DNA from 4 places in the Arthrobacter sp. NPDC056691 genome. Region 4 is predicted to be linked to each of the others. Evidence: riboswitches for the same ligand, from Rfam matches in the RefSeq annotation. Region 4 holds a riboswitch; each other region holds the start of a gene.
The links. A riboswitch is a leader RNA that binds a small molecule or an ion and turns the genes downstream of it on or off. The one in region 4 is predicted to bind S-adenosylmethionine.
Positions count from the first base shown of each region.

Region 1: another riboswitch for S-adenosylmethionine. It lies ahead of ACFRAU_RS02430 (LLM class flavin-dependent oxidoreductase); the one in region 4 lies ahead of ACFRAU_RS21125 (bifunctional o-acetylhomoserine/o-acetylserine sulfhydrylase).
Region 2: another riboswitch for S-adenosylmethionine. It lies ahead of ACFRAU_RS17620 (DUF1737 domain-containing protein); the one in region 4 lies ahead of ACFRAU_RS21125 (bifunctional o-acetylhomoserine/o-acetylserine sulfhydrylase).
Region 3: another riboswitch for S-adenosylmethionine. It lies ahead of ACFRAU_RS13285 (aminotransferase class V-fold PLP-dependent enzyme); the one in region 4 lies ahead of ACFRAU_RS21125 (bifunctional o-acetylhomoserine/o-acetylserine sulfhydrylase).

Region 1 is NZ_JBHTXX010000002.1:100,592-107,797, forward strand. It holds gene ACFRAU_RS02410 (ABC transporter permease) at 1-82, opposite strand, end outside; gene ACFRAU_RS02415 (ABC transporter permease) at 91-1,038, opposite strand; gene ACFRAU_RS02420 (ABC transporter substrate-binding protein) at 1,038-2,702, opposite strand; gene ACFRAU_RS02425 (NtaA/DmoA family FMN-dependent monooxygenase) at 2,699-4,117, opposite strand; gene ACFRAU_RS02430 (LLM class flavin-dependent oxidoreductase) at 4,131-5,237, opposite strand; SAM riboswitch class IV at 5,274-5,382, opposite strand; gene ACFRAU_RS02435 (LLM class flavin-dependent oxidoreductase) at 5,596-6,756, shown strand; gene ACFRAU_RS02440 (rhodanese-like domain-containing protein) at 6,796-7,200, shown strand; gene ACFRAU_RS02445 (MFS transporter) at 7,197-7,206, opposite strand, start outside.
Region 2 is NZ_JBHTXX010000024.1:25,251-32,456, reverse strand. It holds gene ACFRAU_RS17630 (O-succinylhomoserine sulfhydrylase) at 81-1,289, opposite strand; gene ACFRAU_RS17625 (rhodanese-like domain-containing protein) at 1,291-1,701, opposite strand; gene ACFRAU_RS17620 (DUF1737 domain-containing protein) at 1,698-2,006, opposite strand; SAM riboswitch class IV at 2,020-2,135, opposite strand; gene ACFRAU_RS17615 (NtaA/DmoA family FMN-dependent monooxygenase) at 2,333-3,628, shown strand; gene ACFRAU_RS17610 (aromatic amino acid ammonia-lyase) at 3,632-5,338, shown strand; gene ACFRAU_RS17605 (PLP-dependent cysteine synthase family protein) at 5,335-6,384, shown strand; gene ACFRAU_RS17600 (EAL domain-containing protein) at 6,438-7,206, opposite strand, start outside.
Region 3 is NZ_JBHTXX010000014.1:110,288-117,493, reverse strand. It holds gene ACFRAU_RS13310 (sigma-70 family RNA polymerase sigma factor) at 1-616, opposite strand, end outside; gene ACFRAU_RS13305 (DoxX family protein) at 926-1,495, shown strand; gene aroA (3-phosphoshikimate 1-carboxyvinyltransferase) at 1,502-2,908, shown strand; gene ACFRAU_RS13295 (ribosome small subunit-dependent GTPase A) at 2,892-4,007, shown strand; gene hisN (histidinol-phosphatase) at 4,074-4,886, shown strand; SAM riboswitch class IV at 5,064-5,177, shown strand; gene ACFRAU_RS13285 (aminotransferase class V-fold PLP-dependent enzyme) at 5,212-6,618, shown strand; gene ACFRAU_RS13280 (class I SAM-dependent methyltransferase) at 6,716-7,206, shown strand, end outside.
Region 4 is NZ_JBHTXX010000033.1:53,996-61,201, reverse strand. It holds gene ACFRAU_RS21135 (MFS transporter) at 1-906, opposite strand, end outside; gene ACFRAU_RS21130 (homoserine O-acetyltransferase) at 1,121-2,314, opposite strand; SAM riboswitch class IV at 2,327-2,442, opposite strand; gene ACFRAU_RS21125 (bifunctional o-acetylhomoserine/o-acetylserine sulfhydrylase) at 2,548-3,864, opposite strand; SAM riboswitch class IV at 3,906-4,022, opposite strand; gene ACFRAU_RS21120 (VOC family protein) at 4,151-4,789, shown strand; gene ACFRAU_RS21115 (CPBP family intramembrane glutamic endopeptidase) at 4,925-5,704, opposite strand; gene ACFRAU_RS21110 (histidine phosphatase family protein) at 5,818-6,498, shown strand; gene ACFRAU_RS21105 (DeoR/GlpR family DNA-binding transcription regulator) at 6,523-7,206, opposite strand, start outside.

The sequences.
Region 1 (7,206 bases), on a different contig from region 4:
CGCGCGGCGGACGGGCGGCTGCGTCTCCTGCCCGGGCTGTGTGGGAATCCGTGTCGGTCTCCGACAAGAGCTGCTGTGACATGGTGCCTCCTAGGCCTTGGCCGTCTTGCCGACGTTGATGCGGGGGTCCACGAGAGGGTAGATCAGGTCCACCACGAGGCTGGTGACCACGAAGATGGCGGCCGCGAGGACAACGAGCGTCTGCACCACGGGAATGTCCCGGCTGTTGACCGCCGTGACCGTGAGCCGGCCGATGCCGGCGCGCGAAAATACGGTTTCACTGACCACGGCACCGGCCAGCAGGTTCCCCACCAGGATTCCAAGCATCGTCAGGGTGGGGATGGCCGCGTTGCGGAGGGCGTGCCCGAAGTTGATGAGTGCTTCGCTGGCACCCTTGGCCCGGACCTGCTCGATGTACGGCTCGCCGAGGGTCTGGCGCAGGCTGCGGGACAGCAGCTGGGCGATGACGGCCGCCGTCGGGATCGCCAGGGTGAGTGCCGGCAGGACGATGCTGGCGGCGCCGTCGTTACCGATCGCCGGAAACATCCGGAGCCGGAAGGAGAACAGCTGCAGGAGCAGCAGCCCGATCCAGAACGTCGGCACGGCGATCCCGAGCGGGGGCAGCGAGCCGAGGGCCTGCCGCACCCAGGGGTTCCGGCTGAAGGTGGCCGCGGTGGCCAGGGCGCTGCCGAGCAGTACGGCCAGGGCGAATCCCGCGGCGGCCAGTTTGATGGTTTCCGGCAGGACCTCGGCCACGGACTGGGTGGCAGCCACGCCGTTCTTGATGGAGATGCCGAAGTCGAGCTGCAGGGCCTTGCCCAGGGCGATGAGGTACTGCTCGTGTAGCGGCCGGTCCAGCCCGTATTCGCTGCGGAGCTTCGCCACGAGCGCAGGGTCCACGGAATTCTGTTCGTCCCCGCTGGCCATGATGCTGACGGCGTCGCCCGGGAGCAGGTAAAGGATGAAGAAGGAGACGGTGTAGGCCGCCCAGAGAACAAAGGCACCCTGCAAGAGACGTTGCCCGATGTAGCGGAACACTACTTGGCCAGCCAGGCGTCGTAGAAGTCCAGGCGGCTGGAGGCCTCGAACTTCAGGTCGTGCACCTTCCCGCTGGCGGAGATCGTGGTGGAGAGCTCGTACAGCGGGATGGAGTGCGCGTCCTTGATGAGTGTCTCCTGGGCCTGGTCCACGAGCTTCTGCCGTGCGCCCTTGTCCAGTGCGGCTGCCTGCTCGCCAAGGGTGGTGTCCACCGGCAAAGCAGAGCGGAGGTTGCTGCCGCCGCGGGCCGTGTTGGCGCCGAAGACGGTCCGCAGGACATCCGGATCGCTGCGGGTCAGGTTGCCGTAGGAGAAGTCGTAGTCCTTGTTCGCCTGGGCTGCCGTGACGTCAGCGATGGTGGTGAACTTCAGCTGAAGGTCGATGCCCACCGCCTTGAGCTGCTGCTGCACGAGTTCCAGGACTTCCTTCGGCGACTGCCAGTAGGTGACCGAGAAGGAGAGCTTCTGGCCGTTCTTGGCGCGGATGCCGTCCGCTCCGGGCTTCCATCCGGCGTCGTCCAGGAGCTTCTTGGCGCCGTCGGGATCGAACTTCAGCAGATCGCTGAAGTCCTTGAAGAACGGGGTGGTGTGGGACAGCACTCCCTTGGCGGGCTGGTCTGCCTCGGTCAGCAGCGTCTTGGTGATTTCCTCGCGGTTGATGGCCCTGGAAATCGCCTGGCGCACCGCCGTCTCCTTGAGCTTCGGCGTGGACTCGTTGGAGTACAGGTTGTAGACCACGCCTGGGTTCGCCCTGGTCTCCTTCCAGAAGCCGTTGCCGTCAAAGAGCTTGGTGTCCGCAGCGGAGATGGCCGCTGTGGCATCGATCTGCCCGGACTGCAGGCTGCCGGTCCGGTTGCCTGCTTCCGGGATGATCTTGAAGGTGACGGTGTCCAGGTAGGCCTCACCCTTGTTGCTGTTCGTGGAGGCCGGCCACGCATATCCTGCCCGGCGCTCCAGGACTGCTTCCTTGTCCACCGTGTAGCTCTTCACGGTGAACGGGCCCGATCCGTCGAATTTGCCGGCGCACCGGTCGGCCGTGCTGAGTTTCGCCGACGCCGGGGAGAGCAGCCCGAGGGTGAAGGTGGAGGTGGCCTGCAGGAACTGGGCGTTCGGCTTCGCGAAATCCACCACCACGGTCTTCGGATCCTTGACCGTGATGCCGCTGACGTCGCTGAGGTACGTGGAACCCAAGGTGGCTTTGGCGCCGAGGGCCTTGATCGCCTCGAAGTTGGTCTTGACCGACTGGGCGTCAATGGGTGTCCCGTCGGCGAAGGTGGCCCCGCTCCGGAGCGTGAACGTGAAGCTCGTGGCGTCCTTGTTCGCCTCAAACTTCTCGGCCAGCCACGGCACGATCTCGCCGGTGTCCGGGTCCTGGGAGGTCAGCGACGCCACCGTCTGGCGGGCGACGGCGATCGCGTCGTTGTTGCCCACCTGCTGCGGATCGATGCACCCGCGGTCCACGGAAACCGCGAAATTGAGGTTGCCGCCCCGGACAGGGGTGCCGCTGGCACCCGGCTGGGATCCGGCGTCGGACGTTCCGCCGCACGCGGCGAGCAGCAGCGTAACGGTTCCCAGCAGCGCACCGGCGGCCGCTGTCCTGCCGATCCGCCGTGCCTTGGCCGGTTCAGGACGGGTGGAAGCAGCGTTGATGTTTCGGGTGGTCATGCGACTTCCTCGTTTTCGTTGGTGCCCACCGATGCCAGGGAGCCGCTGCGGTGTGACAGCGGGGCGCGGAGCCCCAGGTTTTCGCGGAGCGTGGTGCCCCCGTATTCGGTCCGGTAGACCCCTCGGTCCTGCAGCCTGGGGACAAGCTCGTTGACGATGTCGTCGAGTCCGGAGGGGACGATCCAGGGCGTGATGTTGAAACCGTCCACGGCACCGGAATGGGCGTATTCGGCCAGCAGGTCGGCGACGTCGTCGTAGGAACCGACCAGGCCCCGGCCGTTGAGCTGGGCGCGGCCGGAGACGAACTGCCTGATGGACTGCCCCTTCTCCTTCGCCTCGGCCCGCCACTCCGCGGCAAGCTCCCGGGCGTTCTTTCCATGGAACGCGTTGCCCCGGGTGGGGTCGGTGACGTCTACGACGGGGTCGACGCCGGGAAGCGGGCCGTCGGGGTCGTATTCGCTGAGGGTGCGGCCCCAGAACTGCTCCAGGAACGCAATGGCGGTCTGCGGACCCACCTGCCGTTCGCGGACCCACTGGTGCTTTTCCTCCGCTTCCTTGGCGGTGGGTGCCAGGATGAACTCCTGTCCCGGGAAGATCTTGACGTCATCCGCCGGCCGGCCTGCCTTTAGCGTCCGGGCCACAATGTCCTCCCGGAACTTCTTGGCCTCCTCCAGCCCGGCGTGCCGGGAGAAGATGACGTCGGCGTTGCGGACCGCGAAGTCGCGCCCGTCCGGGGAGTCGCCGGCCTGGAACAGGACCGGGTGGTGCTGGCCGGAGCGCGGGAGGCGGCCGGTGATTTCGACGTCGAAACTCGCGTCCTTGCGGCGGACGGAGGTGATGCCGTCCTCGGCCAGCCATCTGCGGGAGCCCCGGGACCCGGCGATTGCGCCGTCAGCCCAGGAATCCCAGATCGCTTTGGCGGTCTGGACGAATGCTTCGGCCCGGATGTAGCGGTCCTCGTGAGCCAGGAACCCGCCGCGCCGGAAGTTGGCACCGGTCCAGGCGTTGTCCGTGGTCACGATGTTCCACGCCGCCCGGCCGCCCGAGAGAAGGTCCAGGCTGGACAGCCGGTGGGCCAGGTCGGCGGGATCGTTGTAGGTGGTGTTCTGCGTGGCCACGAGTCCGATGTTGGTGGTCACTGCAGCCAGGGCCGCGAGGGCCGTCTGCGCGTCCGGCCGGCCCGCGACGTCGAGCTCGTGGATCCGGCCCAGGTGTTCGCGGAGCCGCAGCCCTTCGCCCAGGAAGAAGGCCGTGAAGAGGCCGCGTTCTGCGGTCTGTGCCACCCGGCGGAAAGATTCGAAGTCGGTCTGGGATCCGCTCTCTGGATCACGCCAGACTGTGGTGTGGTTGACGCCCTGGAAGAAGACGCCGAACTGGATCTGGCCGTTGCCGGCAGTGCGCGACGGGGTGCTCATGGGTCTGGCCTCTCTAGAGGGCCGCGGCGGCGGCGTAGCGGTTGGCGGGACGGGGCAGGCCGAAGGATTCACGCAGAGTGCTGCCCGGGAGGGGGCTGGACAGCAGGCCGCTGCGCCGAAGTTCCGGGAGCACCAGGGCGGCCAGCTCCGGAAGGTCGGTGTCCAGCACCGCGGGGCTGATCCGGACCCCGTCGCCCTGCTGGAACAGCTCGGCGAGGAGCTCCACCAGCCCGGCCGCGTCTCCCACGTAGCGGGCGCCGCCCTGCCATGGCTCGTGCGCTTCCAGTTCGGCCAGCCGGTCGGCTGCCCGCTGGCCACGGGCGTCGAGGACCACGTCCAGTTCCAGGAGTGTGCGCGGGGCGCCGGCGTTCCTTGCAGCCTCGGCTGCCGGCGCCAGCTCCTCCGGCGTGGCCGCGGTAACCAGCGCCACGTCGGCTTCGACGGTGGGCAGGAGGGCCGCCGGGGCAAAGACCGGCAGCTGCCCCTGGAAGGGGCGCGGAATGATGGACGGGCCCTTCACGGAAAACTGGCTTCCCTCGAAATCCGCATAGTGCAGCTTGCCCGCGTCGAGGAACCGGCCGGTGGCCTCGTCCCGGATCACGGCGTCGTCTTCCCACGAATCCCACAGCCGCCGGGCGCTTTCGACGACGTCCGCCGCCTCCGCGCCGGCTTCCCCGGCGGGAAGGACGTCGCGGCCTACCGAACGTGCTTCCTGCGGCGTGTTCTCTGCGCTGACCAGCCACCCTGCCCGGCCGCGGGAGGAATAGTCCAGGCTCGCCAGCTGGGTGGCCACGTGGAAGGGCTCCGTGTAGACCACGCCCGCCTCGGGCACCAGGCCGATCGACCGCGTCACGGGCGAGGCAAAGGCCGCACGCTGCACCGCGTCGATCCGTCCCGCGATCCCGGCGGCTTCGGTGTCCATGGTCCGCGAGTCGTGGAAGGTGGCGAGGTGGAAGCCGGCGACGTCCGCTGCCTGCACGGTTTCCCGGATGCGGCTGCCGGTCAGCAGGGCGTTGGGCTCGTGCGCGGCGAACCGCCAGGCTGCCGGGTGCGCGCCGTCCCCGTCGAGCTCGATGCCGAGCACGGCGGAACGGTTTTTGGGTGTGGGTAATGAAGGCATGGTTCCCTCTTTTTAGGGGCCGCGGACGGCCGTCTCGACATTCACTTGCCGCAATGCGGCCAGGTCTGTTTCCGGAGCACCCCGCCATCAAATGCCTGAGGGTTGCCGCAGCACGAGCCGGTCCTTGGCGTGCTGACTCTGGACCTAGACGTTGAATCTAGGAGGGCTGGCCGGACTTTTCCAAACCGCCGGTCTCGTGGTGTCAATTCGGGAAATACCGCGTCAAGCAGCGGTGCATTCCGTCATGCGCAGCCTTCATTTGTGACGGATTTTGGGCTCCGGTTACCCCCGGTTTCCGGACATTGAGGACGGTGACGGAGGAGTTTGGCCAGCGCCGGACGCTCCGTAGTGTTCTGCCATGCCCAAGCCTTCCGCGGTTCCCCTCTCGGTCCTTGATCTCAGCCCCGTCTCCGCCGGCCAGACTGCCGCAGACGCCCTGCGGAACAGCATTGCGCTGGCCGTCTCGGCAGAGGCGCTGGGGTACAGCCGCTATTGGCTGGCCGAACACCACTTGAGTCCGGGCGTTGCCGGCTCCGCCCCGCACGTCCTGTCCGCCCTCATTGCCGCGGCGACGAGCAGCATCCGGGTGGGAACGGCGGCCACAATCCTGGGTAACTACCGGCCGGTGCAGATCGCCGAAAACATCGGGACACTGTCCGCCCTGTACCCGGGGCGCGTGGACCTCGGCTTTGGCAGGTCCGGGGTGCCCAAGGTGCCGGCCGAAGAGGCCGGGGCTCCCGCTCCGCTGGCCCCTTCGCCGGCCTCCTCCGGCCCTTCGGGGAACCGCGTGGTGGACGGCCTGGTGATCCCGGCCCCGCGGCCGCTGTTCGGCAGGAAGTTCCCCGAGCGCTTCCAGGTCCAGGCCGATCTGCTGGGGCGGGTGGCCGGTGATGCGGACAACTTCGAAAACGACGTCCAGGACATCATCGCGTTCTTCGCCGGCGAATACCGCGCAGCGCAGGGCACGGAAGTCACCGTCCACCCGGCGCAGGGCAACGCTCCCGGGTTCTGGATCCACGGGTCCAGCGCCGGACCCAGTGCCCGGCTCGCCGGAAAGCTCGGCCTGCCCTTCGGGGCGAACTATCATGTGGCCCCGGCCGCGGTCCTGGAGTCCGTCGGCGAATACCGGTCGCATTTCAAACCGTCCGCCACCTTGGCTGAGCCGTACGTAGCGGTGTCCGCCGATGTCGTGGTGGCTGAGACCGAGTCCCGGGCCAGGACCATCGCAGCCGGGTACGCGGACTGGGTCCACAGCATCAGGACCGGCCGCGGCGCCATTCCGTACCCGGCGCCCGGGGATGCCGAACGCCGGCCGGAGCTGGAGCCGGCCGAAGCGGACCTCATCCAGGACAGGCTGGACACCCGCTTCGTGGGCGACCCCGTGCAGGTGGCGGAGGGGCTGCGCACCCTGCAGCGCGCCACCGGAGCCAACGAGCTCCTGGTTACCACCATCACCCACCACCAGGCTGACCGGGTCCGGTCCCAGGAGCTGCTCGCGCAGGCCTGGGGACTCTCCTGACACCCTTCCCATCATTAACCAACATTCGAAGGAGCACCAATGAGCACCGAAAACACCACTCTTGATCCGCAGCTGGTCAGCGCCGATGAGGCCGCACGGCTTATCGGCGCGGGGGCCCTCCTGATCGACGTCCGCAGCGACAAGGGCAGGGCCAGCACAGGCAGCGTTCCGGCGGCTGTCGTGGTGGACCGCGAGAACGTGGCACAGGACTTTGGGCCGGAGTCCCCCGCCCGCCTCACCGGCGTGACCGGAACGGACCAGCAGATCGTCGTCTTCTGCGGTTCGGTCAACGGCTCGCGTCCCGTGGCCGAGAAACTCAAGCTGCTCGGCTACTCCCGTGCCGTGCATGTCGACGGCGGGTTCCCGGCACTGCGCGACGCCGGGGTCCCCGCCACCGGGCCGACGGTGGAAATCGACGAGCCGGCCCAGCCGGCGGCCGTCTAGCGAGAG
Region 2 (7,206 bases), on a different contig from region 4:
TCCCGAAGGGAAGGCCCGAAGGAAAGGCTCGAAGAGAAGGCCCCGAAGGGCCGGATCCCAAAGGGAGGGATCCGGCAGCGTCAGATCTGCTTGATCGCCTGTTCAAGGTCGGCGATGAGGTCATCCGCGTCCTCCAGGCCCACGGACAGCCGCACCACTCCGTCGCTGAGCCCGATCGCGGCGCGCCCTTCCGGCCCCATGGCCCGGTGCGTGGTGGTGGCGGGGTGGGTGATCAGCGACTTGGCGTCGCCCAGGTTGTTGGAGATGTCGATGATCCTCAAGGCGTCCAGCAGCGCAAAGGCGGCTTCCTTGCCCGACTGGCCTGCCGTCGTCGCAAGTTCCAGCGTGAGGACCGTTCCGCCGGCCTTCATCTGCCTGGCCGCCAGTTCGAACTGCGGGTGCGACTTGAGTAGCGGGTACTTGACCCAGTTGACGGCCGGCTGCGTTTCCAGCCATTCGGCCAGGCGCAGCGCCGTGGCGGAGGAGTGGTTCACCCGGAGCGCCATTGTCTCCAGGCCTTTGGTGAGAACCCAGGCATTGAACGCGGAGAGCGCCGGTCCGGTGTGGCGCATGAGCTGCTTGACCGGTCCGTCGATGAATTCCTTGGTGCCCAGGATGGCGCCGCCCATCACGCGGCCCTGGCCGTCGATGTGCTTGGTGCCGGAGTAGACGATCACGTCTGCGCCGAGGTCTCCGCAGCGCTGCAGCAGCGGGGTGGCGAAGACGTTGTCCGCCACCACCTTGGCGCCGGCGGCGTGGGCGAGTTCGCTGACAGCGGCGATGTCCACGATTTCCTGCATGGGGTTGGACGGGGATTCGAAGAATACGGCCGTGGTGGGCACCGAGAGGGCGGCCCGCCACTGCTCGAGGTCCGGCCCGTCCACGAACACCGTCTCCACGCCCCAGCGCGGCAGGATTTCGTTGAGGATGACGAAGCAGGAGCCGAACAGGGAACGGCTGGCCACCACGCGGTCCCCGGCGCCGAGCAGGGCGCCCAGGGCGGTGAACACGGCGGACATGCCGGACGCCGTCGCAAAGCACGCCTCGGTGCCTTCGAGCAGGCGGAGGCGCTCCTGGAAGGTGGCCACGGACGGGTTGCCGTAGCGCGAGTAGACGAAGCGCTCGTCCTCGCCGGTGAAGGCGCGCTCGGCGGCTGCTGCCGACTCGTAGACGAACCCCGAGTTGAGGAAGACCGGTTCGGTGGTCTCTTGGAAATTGGTGCGGTCAAGCCCGCCGCGGACGGCCTGGGTATCGGGGCTCCAGCCGGCGGCGTCGTGATTAAAGGTCAACTTAGTTCTTTCCCAGGTTTGTCGGCAGGCCACGGTTCTTCCAGCCGTTCACGGTGCGCTCACCGTAGCGGTCAGGCTCACCCTCGAAGCCTTCGAGAACGTTGTAGGCCGTGAAGCCGGCCTGCGTGGCGGCGGTGGCGGCAGCGATGGAGCGCTGGCCGGAGCGGCACAGGAACAGCAGCTCCACCCGGGTGTCCTCGGGCGCCTGCTGCTTCAGCTGCTCGACGAAGTCGGGGTTGGGAATGCCGCCGGGAAAGGTCCACTGGATGAAGAGCGGATCGTTCTCCGTGGCCTTGGTGTCCGGAATGCCGATGTGCGCCCATTCGCCCTCGGTGCGCACATCCACCAGGACGGCGCCTTCCTCGAGCTTTGCCCAGGCGTCCTGGGGGGTGAGGTCTCCGGCGTAGCTCATGCGTGCCCCTCGAAAGCCTGGGCGGTGAGGTCCTCGTCGAAGTCCAGCCGGTCCACTGCGGTGGCGACGGCCGCATCTGCGGTGGCGATGGCGGCGGGCAGGATGACGGCCTGGGCCACGATGACGCTGGTGCCGTTGAAGGTGGCTGCGGGGCTGCCGTGCAGCACGTATCCCTCGGCCAGGGCCGCCGTGATGCGCTCACAGAACTCGCGGTTGTCCGGCCCCGTGATCAGGCGGTAGGACAGCTTTTCCTCAGGTTTATCCTGCTGGGACGGCAGCGTTGCAACGGCGGGGGCGTCTGACACGACGGATCTCCTTTTCTCACGCTTGCAGCTCGAAGTGGTCGATATGCCGAGTATTCACCTGAGGCACCCCGCCGTGGAATGGAGGGTTGCCGACCGGCCAGTCAGGGCTTCATGCCGGTACTCATTACTCCCCAAAAACGTAACACTGACGACGGCGGCGCGCACCGCCGCCGCCGTCATGTTCCGTAACGCATCGGGCCCGGTGTGACGCCGCGTTGCGGTTACAAAGCCGGTGGCCGGGAGGATAATGACGGAAGATGAACCGCCGTAACGCCGGATGAAACCAGGCCACAGTGAATGATTCGACCGCGAATACAGTGACTCCCATGCTGCACTTTGGATGGTTTGTGGGCCATGGCTTCGGGGTTCAGGGCTGGGGCACGCCCGGCTACGGAATCGGCTATGACTGGAAGAAGCCGGCCCCCTATCAGCATGCGGTCCGGGAGTTCGAGCGGGCGGGGCTGGACCTGTTCATCATCGAGGACTCGCTCACCGTCCCCGACACTTACGGGGGCAGCGCGGAGGTCTCGCTGGCGCAGGCGTCCTTTGCGCCGAAGCACGATCCGCTGGCGCTGGTGCCGTACCTGCTCTCCGCCACGGAGCACCTGGGCATCGTGCCCACCATCAGCGCCTCCTTCTATCCGCCCTTCACCGCGGCCCGGCTGCTGGCAACCCTGCAGCACTTCTCCAACGGGCAGCTGGGCTGGAACGTGGTGACCTCCGGCAGCGACCTCGCCGCGCAGAACTACGGACTGGACCAGCAGATCGAGCACGACCTCCGTTACGAGAAGGCCGAGGAGTTCGTGGACGTCGTCCGCAAGCTCTGGCGCAGCTGGGAACCGGACGCCATCCTGGAGGACACCCGGGCAGGCATCTTCGCGGACCACACGAAAGTCCGGCCGATCCACCACGACGGCGAGTTCTTCAAGGTCCGGGGACCGCTGAACACGGCACCGCTGCCGGAGGAGCCGGTGCTGGTGCAGGCCGGGGCATCGCCCCGGGGCAAGGCCTTCGCCGGGGCGAACGCGGATGTTGCCATTGCCCTGGCCCGCGGCGTGGACGGCATGAAAGCGTACCGGGACTCCATCCGCGCCGAAGCCGCCGGGGCCGGCCGGAACCCCGACGACGTCAAGGTGCTGTTTGTCCTCAAGCCCACCGTGACCAGTTCCAGGGCCGAGGCCGAGGAGTTGAGGGCTGCCCGGCGGGAGCTCACCCAGCGGGACATCGACAGCCAGCTCAACTCGATCTCCTACCTGTCCGTCATCGACTTCAGGCAGTTCGACCTCGACGCGCCCCTCCCCGAACTCAGCACCAACAGCAACCAGGGCACCCTGGAGCACTTCTCCAAGGCCGCGCCGCCGGGTTCCACCCTGCGGCAGATCCTGCGGGCCCGCAGCGGCGGCGCCGGTGACAGCATCATTGGCACCGCGGAAGAAATCGCCGACTACCTTGAGGAAACCGGGGCCGCGGTGGGCGGCGACGGGTTCCTCTTCTCCGGCTTCGTGGACCCGGCCACCATTCACGGCGTGCTGGACAGGCTGGCGCCGGTGCTCCGCCGTCGGGGTTTGCTGCGGACGAGCTATGGCGACGGCGGCTTCCGCCGGAACCTGCTGGACTTCTAGGCCATGGCAGGGGCCGGTGCAAGGGCGGGGGCCGGAGGATCCGACGGACTCCTGCCGGGCGTCCGGCGCGGCACGTTCCTGATCGGCACGGCCCACATCCGGGCCGACGACGTGGCCGCGGCGGCCGCCGATCCCGCGGTGGAGGTGGTCCTCAGCGCCGAAGCCCTCGAGCTCGTGGGCCTGTCCCGCGAGGTGGTTCAGGCAGCCATCGATTCCGGTGACCGGGTCTATGGCCTCAACACCCTGCTTGGCTCCGGACGGGACACGGCTGTGGAGCAGGAATCCATCCTCGACTTCCAGCTGCAGGTGGTGCGCTACCACCACAGCGGCGTCGGCGCGTTGCTGGGCCGGGATGAAGTCCGTGCCCTCATCCTGGCCAGGCTCATCGGGTTCACCCGGGGAGGCTCGGGGGTGCGACCGGAAACTGCCCGGTTCTATGCCGAACTGCTGAACAGGGCCGTGCTGCCGGCCGTTCCGCGCGACGGGTCCGTCGGTTCGTCGGACCTCACCCAGCTGGCGGCGGTTGCCGCCGTCGCCATCGGGGAGGGACAGGCGCTAACTGCCGACGGCGGCCTGCAGGACGGCGCGGAAGCGCTCACCGCAGCCGGGCTGGAACCGCTGGTCCTGGCGCCGGGCGAGGCCCTGGCGCTGGTCAGCGCCAACTCCTATTCGATCGGCACCGGCGCGCTGGAACTCCGCCGCATCCGGAGGCTCGCCGATATGGCGGACACCGCCCTGGCGCTCTCGCTTGAGGCCACCGCACGGTACGACGGCGGCGGGAACCTGAGCGCGTTCTCGCCTGCTGTGCAGTCGGCCAAGGCTGTGGACGGCCAGCGCGTCTCGGCGGCCAACGTCCGGCGCCTGGTGCGCGGAGGCTGGCTGGAGGACCCGCGGCGGCAGGTGTCAGTCCAGGATGCCCTGTCCTTTCGCGCGGCGCCGCAGACGCACGGTGCGTTCCGTGCCCAGGTCACGGCCCTGGCCGAGGCGCTCGAGGTGGAGCTCAACGGCAGGGGCGACAATCCGCTAACGGACATAGCCTCGGGCCGGATGGTGTCAGGCGGAAACTTCCAGCCGATGCAGCTCGCCTTGGCGTTCGAGGCGCTGCGGCTGGGACTGGCGCACGTGGGAATCAGCAGCGAGCGGCGGACCGCCAAGCTCTACCCGCCGCAGCGCCTGATCCGGCAGCTCAACCTCGAGGCGGCCCGGGCCGGCACGCCGCTCGCATCCGAGGACCTGCCGGGACTGCTCTGGTACTCGGCCGCGAGCCTGCTGGCGGAGCTGAAGTTCCTGGCGGCGCCTGCCACGCTCGGTGCGCCCACCCTGTCCGCGGACGTGGAGGACCACGCCACGCTGGCCCCGCTGGCCCTTCAGCAGCTGGAGCGCTCGGTGGAGGCCGCGGCCAAGCTCCTCACCATTGAGGCCCTGACGGCCTCCTACCTTTTGGCGGAGGCGCAGGACACGGACCTGCGGGAGCCGGAAATCCGGCAGCTCGGAGCAGGCACCGGCGCCGTGGTGGCGAGGCTGTCGGAGCTGCTGGCCGGGCACCTGCCGGCGGCGGTGCTGGTGGAAAGTGCGCGGACTGCGCTGGGGGATTTGCTGGCAGGACTGCCTGCATTACGCACGCCGGATGCGGGCGGACCGAATGACGATGGCCCGAATCCGGGTGGCCCGGATGACCGCCATCCGGATGATGGCGGAGGAGAAGCATGACCACGCTGACAGGAAGCGGCCACCGGCCACGGCATGTGGCGCCGATTATGGATCCGGGCATGGATGCTGATGCTGTGCTGGCGCGCGTCGGGAACACACCATTGGTTCCGCTGGAAGTGCTGAGCCGCGGGCTGGGGAGCGCTGTCTTCGTCAAGCTCGAATCGGAGAATCCAGGCGGGTCCATCAAGGACCGGACCGCGCTGAGCATGGTCCGGGCGGCCGAGCGCAGCGGCGAACTGCAGCCCGGCGGGACCATCGTGGAAAGCACCTCAGGGAACACCGGAATCGGGCTCGCGCTGATCGGTGCACTGACAGGCCATCCGGTGGTGGTGGTCACCGGTGATTCCATTTCGTCGGAGAAGCTGGAGGCCCTGAACCGGTACGGGGCGCGGGTGGTGTTTACGGACTGGAGTGCGCCGTCGGACTCACCGGAGAACGCGCGGGCGGTCGCGGCCCGGATCACGGCCGAAATCCCCGGCGCGTGGCGGCCGCTGCAGTTCGACAACCCGGCCAACCCACGGGCGCACTATGAGGGGACGGCACCGGAAATCTGGGCGCAGACAGCCGGCCGGGTGACGCACTTCGTCGCGGGCGTGGGCACCGGGGGCACCATCACCGGGAACGGCCGGTACCTCAAGGAGAAATCCGGCGGCCACGTGGAGGTGATCGGCGCGGACCCCTACGGCTCGGTGTACAGCGGCGGGCATCCGGGCCAGATCCTGGTGGACGGGGTGGGCAACTCCTGGCCCAAGCCCGACTGGCCGAAGGTCTTTGACCGCGGCCTGCTGGACCGGTTCCTGCGGATTCCCAACGACGAGGTGTACACCACGCTGCACCGGCTGCTCAACGACGAAGGACTGTCCCTCGGGCCGTCGTCGGGACTGACGGTGGCGGCGGCGCTCCGGGTGGCCAGGGCGGCACCGCACGGGTCAGTGGTGGTGGCAATCGCCCCGGACACCGGCAGCAATTACCAGAGCAAGGCCTTCAACCCGGTGTGGCTGGCGGACAACCACATCCGGCTTGCCACTGACCTCGCGGAAGACTAGCCCAACTCATACCAGCGGGTCGTCCCCAGGGGACCAGCGCCGTCGGAAACCATTCAGGAGGCCGGGCCGCTGGCGGCCGTCTCGCTTTCGGAACGGATCCAGGCATTCCAGTCCAGCGGGTGGACGGAGGGCCTGCCCAGCAGGTAGCCCTGCGCGGCAGCCATGCCGAGTTCGGTCACGGCCTGCAGTTCCTCCGGCGTCTCCACGCCCTGGGCGCCGATGACGGCACCAACGTGCCGGGCGAGTTCACCCATGGCGGCGGCCCTCAGCCGCTGGCCCGGGGAGTCCTCGATGCCCGCGATGAAACTCCGGTCCAGCTTGATGATGTCCGGGTGAAGCTCAAGGACCTGGTCCATGGACGTGAAGCCCACTTCGGCGCCGTTCACGGCGATGCGCAGCCCGCGGCGCCGCAGCGGGGCGATGGCTGGTGTCAGTGACGGGTACTGGTCGAGGGGGACCGGGCCGTTCAGGTCAATGACGATCCGGTCCATGGCCAGCTGGGAATGTTCCAGCAGTCCCGGGATCCTGGGGTCCGCGCACGTTGCCGGTGTCAGGTTCAGGGCGATGAACATGGGGTCGGGCACGGCCTGCGCCGCGGACAGGGCCCCGTGCAAGGCTGCGAGTTCAAGGTCGGTGCCCAGCCCCACGGACTCTGCCTCAGTGAACCAGTGGTCCGCGCTGGCACCGTCGTCGCTGACGAACCGGGTGAGGGCCTCGACGCCGATCACATTCCCCGCCGGAAGCCGGCGGATCGGCTGGAAAGCGGTCATGAGCATCTTGTCGGCAAGAATCGCTTCAATGCGGTTCCTGCTGCGCCGGGTG
Region 3 (7,206 bases), on a different contig from region 4:
GCAGCGCCCGCTTGACGTCCGAATCCGGCAGGTGGTCCAAGGCCTCGGCCTCGGCGGACCGCAGGCCGCTGGAGGTGTGGGACTCGGCGCGGGCGAGCTGCCAGTCCTCGATGGTGTCCGAATTGGACTGCAGGGGCTCGCGCTGCCGCTTCCGGTACAGGTTGATGTACGTGTTCGTCAGGATCCGGTACAGCCAGGCCTTCAGGTTGGTGCCTGGCTTGTACTGGTGGAAGGCCGAGAACGCCTTGGTATACGCCTCCTGCACGAGGTCCTCGGCATCGGCCGGGTTCCGCGCCATGCGCATGGCTGCCGAATACAGCTGGTCCACGTACTGCATGGCGTCGCGCTCAAACCGGGCCCGGCGCGCTTCGGCGCTCTCCGAGCCGACGTCGATATCCTCTGCCGCTTCAGCGGCGGGTGACGTGCCATTGTCCGGGATGCCGTTGGCGGCGTCCTCCTGTGTGGCCTGTAGGGCCGGGTCCACGGTGCTCATTGCCTTCAAGTCTACGTTGATCGGCACCGGCCGCCCCTTACGGCGTGCCGTGCCGTGGTCGGAGCCCGGGAAGGCACCCCCGGCCTCAAGCGCATCGGCCTCCGGTACCACAAACGGCCGCATCCTGACGGGACTTCGCACCCCCACAGCTTCCTTTACCAACGTCAACGCTCCATCTCCACTCCGTTTGCTAAGACAGCCTGCTAAGACCCGCCTGCCAAGACCCGCGATCGTGCGGCGGTCCGCGCTCTTGCCGGTTCCGGCCAAGCCCCAGCCGCCGCTGAACACCGGAAACTGCGCAGAACGCCGCCTGCAGACTGCTTCCGGCCTGAAGTGCACAACGACGCGCGGTGGGCAAATATTCCGCAAAAGTGCAAGACTAGAACCGACTCCGCCGCGGCCACCGCGGCTCGGCCATCCAGGAGGAAATTCATGTCCTTTGTCCGCTTTTTTGCCCGGCCGATGCTGGCCTCAAGTTTCATCCTCGCCGGAACGGACAAGCTCAGGCATGCGGACGACACCGCGCAGCAACTGTCGCCCCTCCTGCGCCGCGCCGCCGAAGCCCTGCCGTTCCAGACGGACGAGAAGGTCTTGGCCCGGATCATCGGCGGAACGCAGGTGGGTGCCGGCGTCCTCTTCGCGCTCGGCAAATCTGCGCGCCTGGCGGCCTCGGTACTGGCCGTCATCTCGGCACTGAACGCCTTCGTTGAATGGCGCAGCGCCGACATCAGCAGCAAGGAGGGCCGCGAAGCCCGCCGCAACCAGTTGCTCAAGAACATCACCCTGACCGGCGGTGTGTTGCTCGCCTCCGTGGACACGGCCGGAAAGCCCAGCCTCGCCTGGCGCGCAGAGCACCTCGCTGCCGACGCGCGGAAGACCGCGAGCCACCTCGCCGCCGACGCACGCAAGACCACGGGCAAGAAGCTGCACAGCGCCGACAAAGCAGTCCGCAAGGCCGATAAGGCAGTCCGCAAGGCTGTTGACCACGCAGTGGGGGCATAAGCGGGAATGACAGCATCATCCACGGGAGCGCCCGCTGAAAACTCCGGCGCTGCTCCGCACTGGCCCGCGCCGTTTGCGGAGCAGCCGGTTGACGCCACGGTCCGCGTGCCGGGCTCAAAGTCGCTGACCAACAGGTTCCTGGTGCTCGCCGCACTGGCCGACGGGCCGTCCCGGCTCCGGGCGCCGCTGCACTCCCGCGACTCGGCGCTGATGATCGCTGCCCTCCGCCAGCTTGGCGCGGACATCCGGGAGGTGCCGGGCGACGGCGCCTTCGGCCCGGACCTGGAGGTGACGCCGATTCCGGCCAACTCCAGCGGTGCCGACGTCGCCATCGACTGCGGCCTTGCCGGAACCGTCATGCGGTTTGTTCCGCCGATGGCGGCACTCCGCAGCGGCGCCACCGTTTTCGACGGCGACCCCCACGCACGGGAGCGCCCGATGGGGACCATTATCGAGGCCCTTGCAGGCCTCGGCGTGCCCGTCGGCGGGGAAGACGGTGCAACGCCAACGTCGCTGCCGTTCCGGGTTGAAGGCACGGGACAGGTCCGCGGCGGCCACCTGGTCATTGACGCCAGCGCCTCGTCCCAGTTCGTCTCCGCCCTGCTGCTGGTGGGGGCACGGTTCACGGACGGCCTTCACCTTGAACACTCCGGCAGCTCGGTGCCGAGCCTGGACCACATCAACATGACCATCGCCGTGCTCCGCGGCGCAGGCGTGGTGGTGGATGACTCCACGCCCAACCACTGGATTGTCAGCCCCGGCCCGATCCGTGCGTTCGACCAGCGGATCGAACAGGACCTGTCCAATGCAGGACCGTTCCTGGCTGCCGCACTGGCCACCGGCGGCACGGTGCGGATTCCGGACTGGCCGGAGCACACCACGCAGGTGGGTGACATGTGGCGCAGCATCCTCAGCGACATGGGTGCTGCCGTCACCCTGCAGGACGGCACCCTGACGGTGACCGGAGGCAGCGAAATCAAGGGCGCGGACTTCGCCGAAACCAGCGAACTGGCGCCCACCGTCGCCGCGCTGTGCGCGCTGGCCTCCGGCCCCTCGCGCCTGAGCGGCATTGCCCACCTTCGGGGACATGAGACGGACCGGCTCGCCGCGCTCGTCACGGAGATCAACCGCCTCGGCGGCGATGCAGAGGAAACCGCGGACGGATTGATCATCCGGCCAGCGGAACTGCACGCCGGCGTGGTGCACAGCTACGCGGACCACCGGATGGCCACCGCCGGGGCCATCCTCGGCCTGGCGGTCAGAGGTGTGGAAGTGCAGGACATCGCCACGACATCCAAGACCATGCCGGACTTCCCGCAGCTGTGGGCGGGCATGCTCGGCCAGCGGAGCAATGCTGTTTCAAACAGGGCAGCGACCGACACCGCGGGGACCACCGGTGGCACGCAGCACTGATTCCTGGGACGAATCCGATGTCCGGATCCGGCCGAACAAGAAGGGTTCGAGGCCCCGGACGAAGGACCGCCCCAGCCATGAGGACGCCGTCACGGGGCGGATCATCACCGTTGACCGGGGACGTTACACGGCAGTCGTAGGCGAGGACTCCGGCCATGAGCGGACCGTCATCGCCGCCCGCGCCCGGGAATTGCGCCGCTCCCCCGTGGTGGCGGGTGACTTCGTGTCCCTCGTGGGTGATGTCTCAGGCGCACCGGACACCCTCGCCCGGCTCGTGAAGATCCTGGACCGCAAGACGCTGCTGCGCCGCAGCGCCGACGACACCGATCCGGTGGAACGCGCCGTTGTGGCCAACGCTGACCAGCTGGTGGTGGTTGTCGCTGCCGCCAACCCGGAACCCCGCACCGGGTTCATCGACCGGGCGCTGGTGGCCGCCTATGACGCCGGAATCGAGCCGCTGCTGCTGGTCACCAAGGCGGACGTCAAAGACCCCACCGAGCTGCTGGGCAACTACCGCCATCTCGACTTTCCGGTCATTATCAGCCGCACTGCTGACTCTGACGCATCCGGCATCGACGCCCGGTCCGACGACGGTCTCTCCGCCCGGCTCGACGTTGCCGCGGTGTCCGAACTCCGCGCCCATCTGGACGGCAAGGTGACAGTGATGCTGGGCCACTCCGGCGTCGGAAAATCCACCATGGTCAACGCGCTGACCGGCGCCGAACGTGCCACCGGCGGCGTCAATGCCGTAACGGGCCGCGGAAGGCACACGTCGTCGTCGGCCCTTGCCCTCAAGCTCGCTGACGCCCCGGCCGGGAGCTGGATCATCGACACGCCGGGCATCCGCTCCTTCGGGCTGGCCCACGTCGACCCGGACCGCATCCTGCACTCCTTCCCCGACCTTGAGCCGGGCACCGAGGCCTGCGAACGCGGCTGCAAGCACGACGCCAGCGCCGTCAACTGCGGCGTGGATGCATGGGTCGCGGCCGGCCACGCCGGCCCCACGGGAGCGGCCAGGCTCGCGTCCCTGCGCCGCCTCCTGGGCACCGACCCGCGCGCGGAGGGCCAGGAAACCAAGGAACTCGGCAGCGTCGGATAGCCTCCCCCGGCGCAGCCCGGCCACTGCCTCCCCGCCCCGCCGGGCCTTTGAGGGTAGTTTGGAACCATGACCCAACCCGCTTCAACGTACAACGATGACCTGCGTCTGGCCCATGTGCTGGCCGATTCCGTGGACGACCAGACCATGAGCCGGTTCAAGGCGCTGGACCTTAAAATCGAGACGAAGCCTGATCTGACGCCGGTCACCGATGCGGACAAGGCCGCCGAGGAGTCCATCCGCGGCCAGCTGTCCCGCTCCCGTCCCCGTGACGCCGTGCTCGGTGAAGAGTTCGGAAGTTCCGGCCACGGTTCCCGCCGCTGGATCATCGATCCCATCGACGGAACCAAGAACTTTGTCCGCGGGGTGCCGGTGTGGGCCACGCTGATCGCCCTGGTCGATGAGGGCGAACCCGTCGTGGGCGTGGTCAGCGCCCCTGCGCTCGGCAAGCGCTGGTGGGCGGCCAAGGGCGCAGGGGCGTACTCGGGCCGTTCCCTCGCCGCCGCGACCAGGCTCAAGGTATCCAACGTGTCCAGCCTCGCCGACGCCTCGCTGTCCTACTCAAGCCTCGGCGGCTGGAAGGACCGCGGCAACCTCGATGAATTCCTCCGGCTCACCGAGGATGTGTGGCGCACCCGCGCCTACGGCGATTTCTGGTCCTACTGCATGGTGGCCGAAGGAGCGGTGGACATCGCCTGCGAACCGGAGCTGAACCTGTACGACATGGCGGCGCTGGTGCCGATCGTGACGGAGGCAGGCGGCCGTTTCACCTCCCTCGAAGGCACGGACGGCCCGTTCGGCGGCAACGCCCTGGCGACCAACTCGATCCTGCACTCGGAGGTCCTGAAGCGGCTGAACCCGCAGCTGGACGATTTGCTCTAGCTTTCCCCCCTCCCCCGGCGCCTTAGCGCTGAATATTACGACGGCGGTCGTCCCCTTTTGGTGACGACCGCCGTCGTTTATTCGGCCGTGAGCCGCATATCCATGCTGCGTAATAATCCGCTTAACATTCCGAACCGGCTTTTTCATCGCCCCTCCGGATGTCCTAGTCTCGTAACAGGTCACGAGTGCCAGCGCTAAACCCCGGTTAGCTGGCCGGCAACCCTCCATTCGCGGTGGGGTGCCCCGGGTGACGACCAGGCCGATCCGGAACGGACCCGGCAAGCGCGGATCCCCGTCACACGGGGTCCTTTCTCAGTGAGGTCCCATGACGACTGCAATCATTTCCCCCACCACCGACGCTGGCGTGCTGGACGGCCGATTTGCCGCCGCAGGCCGTCCCCTGGCCGCCGTCACCGGCGCGGAAATCCAGGCTCCGCTGATCCAGGGCGGCCACGTCCGCTATGCCAACCTGGACTACGGCGCCTCCGCGCCTGCCCTGTCCGTCGTTTCTGCATACCTCAACGAGATCCTGCCGTACTACGCAAGCGTGCACCGCGGCGCGGGTTATGCCTCGCAGATCAGCACGTCCGTGTACGAGAACGCGCGGGACATCGTGCGGGAGTTCGTGGGCGGCCGCGCCGATGACGCCGTCATCTTCACCCGGAACACCACCGACTCCCTCAACCTCCTGGCCGGTTGCCTGCCGGTGGAGGGGCACCACCACACCGGTGAAGTGCTGTACCTGGACATCGAGCACCACGCCAACCTGCTGCCGTGGCAGGGTGTGCCGCACCGCAGCGTCGTGGCCTCGGAAACGCTGGAAGCGACCATCAGCAGCCTGCGCACCGAACTGGAGCACGGTGACGTCAGCCTCCTTGCCGTGACCGGCGCCTCCAACGTCACCGGCGAGATCCTTCCGATCCGGCGCCTCGCTGCGCTGGCCCACGAATACGGTGCCCGGATCGTGGTTGACGCCGCGCAGCTCGCGCCGCACCGGCGCGTGAACATCGCCGCGGACGACGTCGACTACCTCGCCTTCTCCGGCCACAAGCTCTACGCCCCCTTCGGGGCCGGCGTGCTGATCGGCCGTCCCGACTGGCTCGACGCCGGCAACCCCCACCTCGCCGGCGGCGGCGCTGTGAGCGAGGCCAGGCTCGACGGCGTCAGCTGGGCCACCGGCCCCGCCCGCCACGAGGGCGGCTCACCCAACGTGCTCGGAGCCGCCACCCTGGCCCGGGCAACCCAGGTCATCGCCGCCCTGGATCCGCAGAGCTGGCATGCCCATGAGGCCGCCATCCGGTCCTTCCTCGTCGAGGGGCTACGCAAGATCGACGGCGTCACCGTCCACCAGATCTTCGAGGACAGCGACCCGGACGACGCCATTGGCGTGGTCAACTTCTCCTTGGAGGGTTACGACGCCGGCCTGGTGGCCGCTTACCTGTCGGCCGAACACGGCGTGGGACTCCGCGACGGCCGCTTCTGCGCGCACCCCCTGCTCAAGCGCCTAGGCCTGCCGTCCGGCTCCCTGCGCGCCAGCTTCGGCGTTGGGTCACGGCTCGAGGACGCCCAGCGGCTGCTCGCCGGCATCGAGGAGCTCCGCCGCTCCGGCCTCGGCTGGGACTACGTGGTGGACGCCGGTCGCTGGGTTCCGGCGAACGACACCCGCACCTACCCCGCGTGGGCACCCAACACCCCCGGCACCGCCGGCGCCGCCCCCTGCGTGCAGGACTAACCTCCGCCCCGGCCTGCCACGGCGGAGGTCCACGCCAGCGCACCCTGTACGGTAAATTCGAAAGGTAATTTTCGACGTCGGACTAAGGAGACTGTGCGTGGCACGGGGCGGTCCCAAACTTCATCACGGACGGCGTCAGGAGCTCGGGCAGAGCTTCCAGGACGGCGGCGAGCATTACCACCGCGTCCGTCCCGGCTACCCTGCCGATTCCGCGGACTGGCTTATTCCGGCCGGGGCCCGCACAGCTGCCGACATCGGCGCCGGAACCGGTAAATTCACGGCCTTGCTGGTGGAACGCGGGCTGAGCGTCACCGCCGTGGACCCTTCCGCGGACATGCTGGAGCAGCTCAGCCGTGTCTTTTCGGGCGGTGACTACCGCCCGGTCCGGGTTCTGGAAGGGACCGCGGAGGAGACCGGACTGCCCGACGCGGCATTCGACGTCGTCAGCGTTGCCCAGGCGTGGCACTGGTGCGACCCCGCGCGGGCCAGCACCGAGATTTCCCGGATCCTCAAACCCCACGGGGTACTGGGCCTGATCTGGAACCAGCTGGACACCTCAGTGCCGTGGGTGCACCGGCTGTCCCGCAT
Region 4 (7,206 bases):
GAAGTGCACGGCGTGGGCAACCAGCAGCAGGAGCAGGATCCGCGTCGTGTCGGCCTGGACCACGGTCTTGAGGTAGGTGATGGAGAACGTCACCACCAGGTAGTAGAGGATGTTCTCCGCAAACCGCAGGCCCATGGCGGTGAAGACGCCGCGCGGGTAGCGCTTGAATACCTCGGCAACACCGTAGCCCTTGTGCCCGGCCTCGACCTCTTTGCGGGCTTCGAGGAAGATCGGGGCGTCGTTGACCTTGGTGCGGATGTAGTAGCCGATCAGGACGATCACCGCGGAGAGCCAGAACGCCACGCGCCAGCCCCAGCCGAGGAACGCTTCCTGGGTCAGCGTGGAGGACAGGATGAACAGCACGGCCGTGGCGAGCAGGTTGCCCATGGGCACGGCGGACTGCGGCCAGCTGGCCCAGAAACCGCGGGACTTGCTGGGGCTGTGCTCGGCCACGAGGAGGACCGCGCCGCCCCATTCACCGCCGACAGCAAAGCCCTGGGCAAACCGCAGGAAGACCAGGAGCGCGGGCGCCCAGTACCCGATCTGCTGGAACGTCGGCAGGCAGCCCATGAGGAAGGTGGAAACACCCACCAGGATGATGCTCAGCTGCAACAGCTGCTTGCGGCCGAACTTGTCGCCGAAGTGGCCGAAGACGATCCCGCCGATCGGGCGGGCAACGAAGCCGACGGCGTATGTGAGGAAGGCGGCGATGATGCCGTCCAGCTCGGTGCCGGCGTTGGGGAAGAAGGCCTTGCCGAAGACCAGGGTGGCGGCCGAGGCGTAGAGGAAGAACTCATACCACTCCACGACGGTGCCGGCCATGGACGCCGTGACAACTTTTTTGAGGCCTGAGGCCTTGACGTCGGTTTCTTCTGCACGCCTTACGGCGGAGCTTTCCGTACTCATTGCGAACTCCTTCGGCGTCTTCCTCGACACCACGGGGACCAGTCGGTGGCGAATGGGTGTGATGCGCACCACGAACGCCGGATTCAACGAGTATGGTCTGCCGATGACGCAAGCTCAACGCCAAATAGTGCAGGGCGCATCTGCATAAATGCACACGTACGCCGGCGGCGTTGCCACGATGCGGCCGGCTCCGGTCCCAAGGACGGCTCCGGAATCAGTTGAGGAAATGTTCCCTGAGCTGGGCGTTCAGCTGGCCGATCTCCGTGAGGAAGCCATCGTGGCCGATCGGCGAATCGATCATGTGCACGTCCACATTCCCGGGCAGGGCCTCGGCGAGTTCCATCGACTGGGCGGGAAAGTACAGCCGGTCCGTCTCGACGGCGGCCACGAAGAAGTTGGCGGTGACCCGGGCCAGGGCTTCCTTGAGTGTCCCCCGCCCGCGGGTGACGTCATGGCTCATGAGTGCTTCCGTCAGGGCGATGTAACTGTTGGCGTCGAAGCGCCGGACGAGCTTGTTGCCCTGGTGGTCGAGGTAGCTCTCCACCTGGTAACGGCCGCGGCCCGCCAGGGCATCGGCCTGCAGCGGCTCTTCAGCGGCCTGGGCGTTCCTGCCGAACCGGAAATCGAGTTCGTAGGCGGACCGGTAGGTGATGTGGGCAATCCGCCGGGCGAGCGCCAGGCCCTCTTCGGGTTCCGGGCCGCCGTAGTAGTCGCCCCCGCTGAAGTGGCGGTCCTGCCGGATGGCAAGGGTCTGCGCCTGCGCGAAAGCGATTTGTTCGGCGGTGCTCCTGGCACCGACGGAGATGACGCCGCAGCGGCGCACCCGCTCCGGGAAAGTCACTGCCCATTCGAGCGCGCGTGCCCCGCCCATGGATCCGCCCACCACGGCGTGCCAACTGCCGATGCCGAGCCGGTCGGCGAGCCTCGCCTCGGCAACGGTGGAGTCCCTGAGCGTCACCAGCGGAAAGCGCGAACCCCAGGGCTTGCCGTCCGGCGCGGTCGACGACGGTCCGGTGGACCCGTAACAGCCGCCCAGGATGTTGATGGAAATGACAAAGAACCTGTCAGTGTCCGCCGGCGCACCTGGCCCGGCGAGCTGTTCCCACCAGCCCTCCTCGTCACCGGCGCCACGCGTCACGTGCGTGCTGCCGGTGAGGGCATGCTGGACGAGGATGGCGTTGGAGCCTTCCGCGTTGAGCGTTCCCCAGGTTTCATAGGCCAAGGTGACGTCCGGCAGGAATCCGCCGGCCTCGAGCTCCAGGCTGCCAATATTCAGGTACTGGACCGTGCCGTCGGGAAGAACTGTGCCATCGGGAAGAACCGTGTCGCCGGGAACTGCTCGGCTGGGAACAGTGCGGCTTTGCGTCTTGCCGGCGGGAACGTCGGTGCTGCTGACGGAAATCGTCATGGGTAAACCTCTTCTACGCGCTTGCCCGCCGGCAGCTGTCCGGCAGGCCAGGTCTTCACCCGGGGCACCCCACCGCGGAAGGAGGGTTGCCGGCCAGCAAGCCGGGGCTGTCGCTGGCACTCATGACCTGTTGCCCAGTTTACGAAACAGGCGGACATCTGCGCGAAGAATGTGACGGCTGTGTGACTCCCCGCCCGCTCAGGGGCCGGGAGTTCCACCTGCGGCACCTGGAATCAGGCGCCCTTCGCCGCGCGGAATCCGGCCTCGAGGTCGGCCAGGATGTCGTCGATGTGCTCCAGGCCCACGGACAGCCGGACCAGGCCAGGGGCTACCCCGGCCACGCCCTGCTGTTCCGGAGTCAGCTGGCTGTGCGTGGTCGACGCCGGGTGGATGACGAGGGAGCGGACGTCACCGATGTTCGCCACGTGGGAGTGCAGTTCCAGGGCGTCCACGAAGCGCTTGCCCGCCTCGGCTCCGCCCGCCACGGTGAAGGACACCACCGCGCCGGTGCCCTTGGGCCCGTACTTCAGGCCACGCTCGTACCAGGGACTGGACGGCAGGCCGGCGTAGGCCACCGACTCCACATCGCCCCGGGCTTCCAGCCAACTGGCGACGGCCACCGCGTTGGCCACGTGGCGCTCCACGCGCAGGCTCAATGTTTCCAGGCCCTGTGCGATGAGGAATGCATTGAACGGGGACACCGCGGAGCCCAGGTCGCGGAGCAACTGGACCCGCGCCTTGAGAATGTAGGACAGGTTGGCTCCCAGGGCACCGCCTGCGCCGAGGTCGCGGGCGTAGACCAGGCCGTTGTAGGTGGGGTCCGGCGTGTTAAAGCCCGGGAAGCGTTCCGGGTCCCTGCTGAAGTCGAAGTTGCCTGAATCCACGATGACACCGGCAATGGCGGCCCCGTGTCCACCCAGGTATTTGGTGGCCGAGTGCACCACGATGTCCGCGCCCCACTCGAGCGGCCTGATGAGGTAGGGCGTGGACAGGGTGTTGTCAACGATCAGCGGCACGCCGGCCTCGTGCGCGGTCCGGGAAACACCTTCGATGTCCAGGACGTCCTGCCGGGGGTTGGACACCACCTCCGCAAAGAACAGCTTGGTGTTCGGCTGCACGGCGTCGCGCCACTGCTCCAGGTTGTCCGGGTCGGCCACGAAGGTGACGGACACGCCGAACTTCTTCAGGGTGTGTGCCAGCAGGTTGTAGGTGCCGCCGTAGAGGCTGGGGCTGGCCACCACGTGGTCGCCGGCCTCGGCGACGTTGAGGATGGCGTACGTCTCGGCGGCCTGGCCGGAGCTCAGGAGCAGCGCGGCAAGCCCGCCTTCCAGGCTGGCGACCCGCTGTTCGACGGCGTCCTGGGTCGGGTTGCCGATCCGCGTGTAGATGGGCGCGATCTCGGCCAGCGCGAAGCGGTCGGCCGCGCTTTCAGCGCTGGGGAAGACGAACGACGTCGTCTGGTAGATCGGCAGCGACCGCGCGCCGGTGGCGTTGTCAGGCACCTGGCCGGCGTGGATCTGGCGGGTTTCGAATGACCATGCGTTGGACATGCAGGCTCCTCTGCTTAGGGGCATGTGCTGGTCCCGGCACAGGCCCGCGCTTGCCGCGCGGCGGGCGCCGCGTAGCCAGGTCTTCACCCGGGGCACCCCGCCGCGGTGGAGGGTTGCCGGCCAGCGAGCCGGGGCTTTCATCGCTGGCACTCATGACCTGCGATCAGTGTAGGAATGGCCCTGTTACGCGCACAGCTTTGTGACGAACTTCGTCAAAGTATGGACTTTTCGCAAGGTTAGGCGACCCTAAGCTGAGAGGCCCGTCACAAAGTGCCAAGATGAGGGCATGCGCATGGATCACGTCTCTTACGCCTGTGAACACGATGGCCTCGCGGCCACCACCGAACGTATCTCCTCTGCCCTCGGCGTCGAAGCCGTAAAGGGCGGGGTGCACCCCCGGTTTGGAACCCGGAACATGATTATTCCGCTGGCCGGCCACAAGTACCTGGAAGTTGTTGAGGTCCTGGACCACCCGGCGTCGGACAAGGCACCGTTCGGCCAGGCCGTCCGCGCCCGGTCCGCGGCGGGCGGCGGCTGGATGGGGTGGTGCGTCGAAGTTGACGACCTCGCCCCCTTCGAGGAGCGCCTTGGCCGCTCCGCCGTCAACGGCAACCGCAAGTTCCCCGACGGCCGGGAGCTGGTCTGGAAGCAGATCGGCATCCTGGGCCTGATCGCGGATCCGCAGGTGCCGTACATGCTGAAGTGGGAGGGTGATCCGGGGCTGCACCCGTCCAACGCCTATGACAGCAACGTGAAGATGTCCAGCCTCACGATCGCGGGCTCTGCCGAGCGCGTGACCGAGTGGCTCGGCGAGCCCGTCGAACGGCCGCTTGAGGACGTCGCCGTGAACTGGGTGGCCCCGCACGGTACGCCGGGCATCCTCTCCGTCACGTTCGAAACCGCAGCGGGCGCCGTCACCATCTGACGCGCTTTCTGCCCTCCACTTCGGCCGCCATCAGCGGGTGCCAACGACGTCACCCGCCGATGGCGGCCGAATCATTTTTAACGGCCCAGGCACTAACCCGGCCGGCCCATCCGGGCCGCCCACCGCGGGCCCGGACTAGCCCAGGCCGACGGCTTTGCCGAACAGGCTGAACCCCACGAACGCGACGATGTCCAGCAGCGCGTGCGCGATCACCAGCGGCATCACCCGCCGGGTCCTGGTGTAGACCCAGGCGAAGACCACGCCCATGACTGCGTTTCCAATGAAGGGCCCGAACCCCTGGTACAGGTGGTAGCTGCCGCGGAGCATTGAGGACACAAAGATCGCCAGGGGCATGGACCAGCCGAACTTGCCGAACCGGTCCAGCAGGTAGCCCACCACAATGACCTCCTCCACGATCGCATGGCGCACCGCAGACAAAACCAGCACGGGCACCGTCCACCAGTAAGCGTCCAGTCCGCTGGGGATGATGGCGGTGGTAATGCCCAGGGCCCGCCCGGCAGCGTAGAGGCCCAGCGACGGAATGCCGATCAGGGCGGCCAGCCCGAGACCCTGCAGCAGGTCCTTGCCTGGCCGGGCGAAGTTGAACCCCAGCTTCCGGAACGCGGAGCCGGAGTCATGGCCGGACCCGGACTTCGCCTGGCGCTGGTCGGTCAGGAAGAAGATCACCAGCAGGACCGGCACCAGGGCGAAGACGATGTCCAGCAGCTGGTAGGTCAGGTCGAAATACTCGCGGGTGCTTTGCGACCTGTTCAGCGTGGACGTCCCCTGCGCCAGCGGTGCCCGGGTCATTTTGTCCAGCAGCTGCACCACCGAGTAGACGGCGGACTGCCCCAGCGACAAGCCAAGGACAATCCATACTTCAAACCGCAGCCGACGGCGGGAGGGAACCAACATGTTCCTATCTTGCCTGCACCTGCTGGTACTTTCCTGTCAGGCTTCCCGGTTCCTGCAACCGTCTGGCCAGTCGGTTCCTGTCCGGCTGCGGGCTCACCCTATGCTGGGGAACTATGAGCGCTCCCGGGAAAATCATCATGATCCGGCACGGCCAGTCGGCGGCCAACGCGGACACCTCCATCTACAACAGGGTGCCCGACTACCGGATTCCGCTGACGGAGCTGGGGCTGGAGCAGGCGAAGGCCGCCGGGGAACGCATCCGCCGCGAGCTGGACGGCCGGCAGGTGAGCGTCTACGTGTCACCGTACCTGCGCGCCTACCAGACCCTCGAGGCGCTGAATCTTGGCTCCCTGACGGAGCGGGTGATCGAGGAGCCGCGGCTGCGCGAGCAAGACTGGGCCAACTTCCAGATTTCCGGCGACATCGAGGATCAGAAAGAACTCCGCAACGCCTACGGCCACTTCTTCTACCGTTTCCGTGAAGGCGAGTCCGGCTCCGACGTCTACGACCGGATCTCCTCCTTCATGGAAACGCTGTACCGGCACTGGTCCAAGCCGGACTACTCCCCCAACGCACTGCTGGTGACGCACGGCCTGACCATGCGCCTGTTCTGCATGCGCTGGTTCCACTGGTCGGTGGAGTACTTCGAGTCGCTCAACAACCCGGAAAACGCCGAGATCCGGATGCTGGTGCAAAACGGCGCAGGCAAGTACGAACTCGACACCCCCTTCACCCAGTGGGTGGACCGCCGGGTGGACGAAACCGTGCTGGACGCCCCGCCCGTGATCTTCTAGGCACCGCCGCCTGTGCGCCTGGTGTTAGGCGCCGGCCACGATCACTTCGGTGCCGCGCGCCTCGAACGCGGCCTTGTCCGCCGCGGAAATACCGGAGTCGGTGATGAGCCGGGTGAAGTTGTAGCCGTCCATGGTGGCGAACGCCCGGCGGCCCACCTTGGAGGAATCCGCGATCACGTAGGAGACGCTGGCGCGGCTGGCCAGCAGGGCGTTGACCGTTGCCTCGGCCTCGCCGGTGTTGGTGGGCCCCACCTCGGCGTCGACGCCGTTAACCCCGATAAAGGCGATGTCCAGCACCACCTTCTGCATGATGATGTCCGTGTACGGGCCCACGAGCTCATAGGACCGGGTGTTGAGGATGCCACCGGTCACCATCACCTTGATGTTGGGCCGGACGGCAAGCTGCGAGGCAATGTTGATGGCGTTGGTGACCACCGTGAGGGTGGGCTGGTTCGACGGCGAGTTGAGGTCCTCGCGGGTGGCCAGGATCTGCGCCAGGGCCGTGCTGGTGGTGCCGCCGCACAGCCCGATCACCATGCCCGGGGCGATGAGCGCCGAGGCGGCGAGGGCGATCTCCTGCTTGGCCACGGCGTGGTCGTCCCGGTTGTACCTGCCGGGAAGATCGTAGGCCAGGGCGCCGGTGGTGGCGCCCCCGCGGGTGCGCGTCAGCAGCCGGCGCTTGGCCAGGCTGTCCAGGTCACGCCGGGC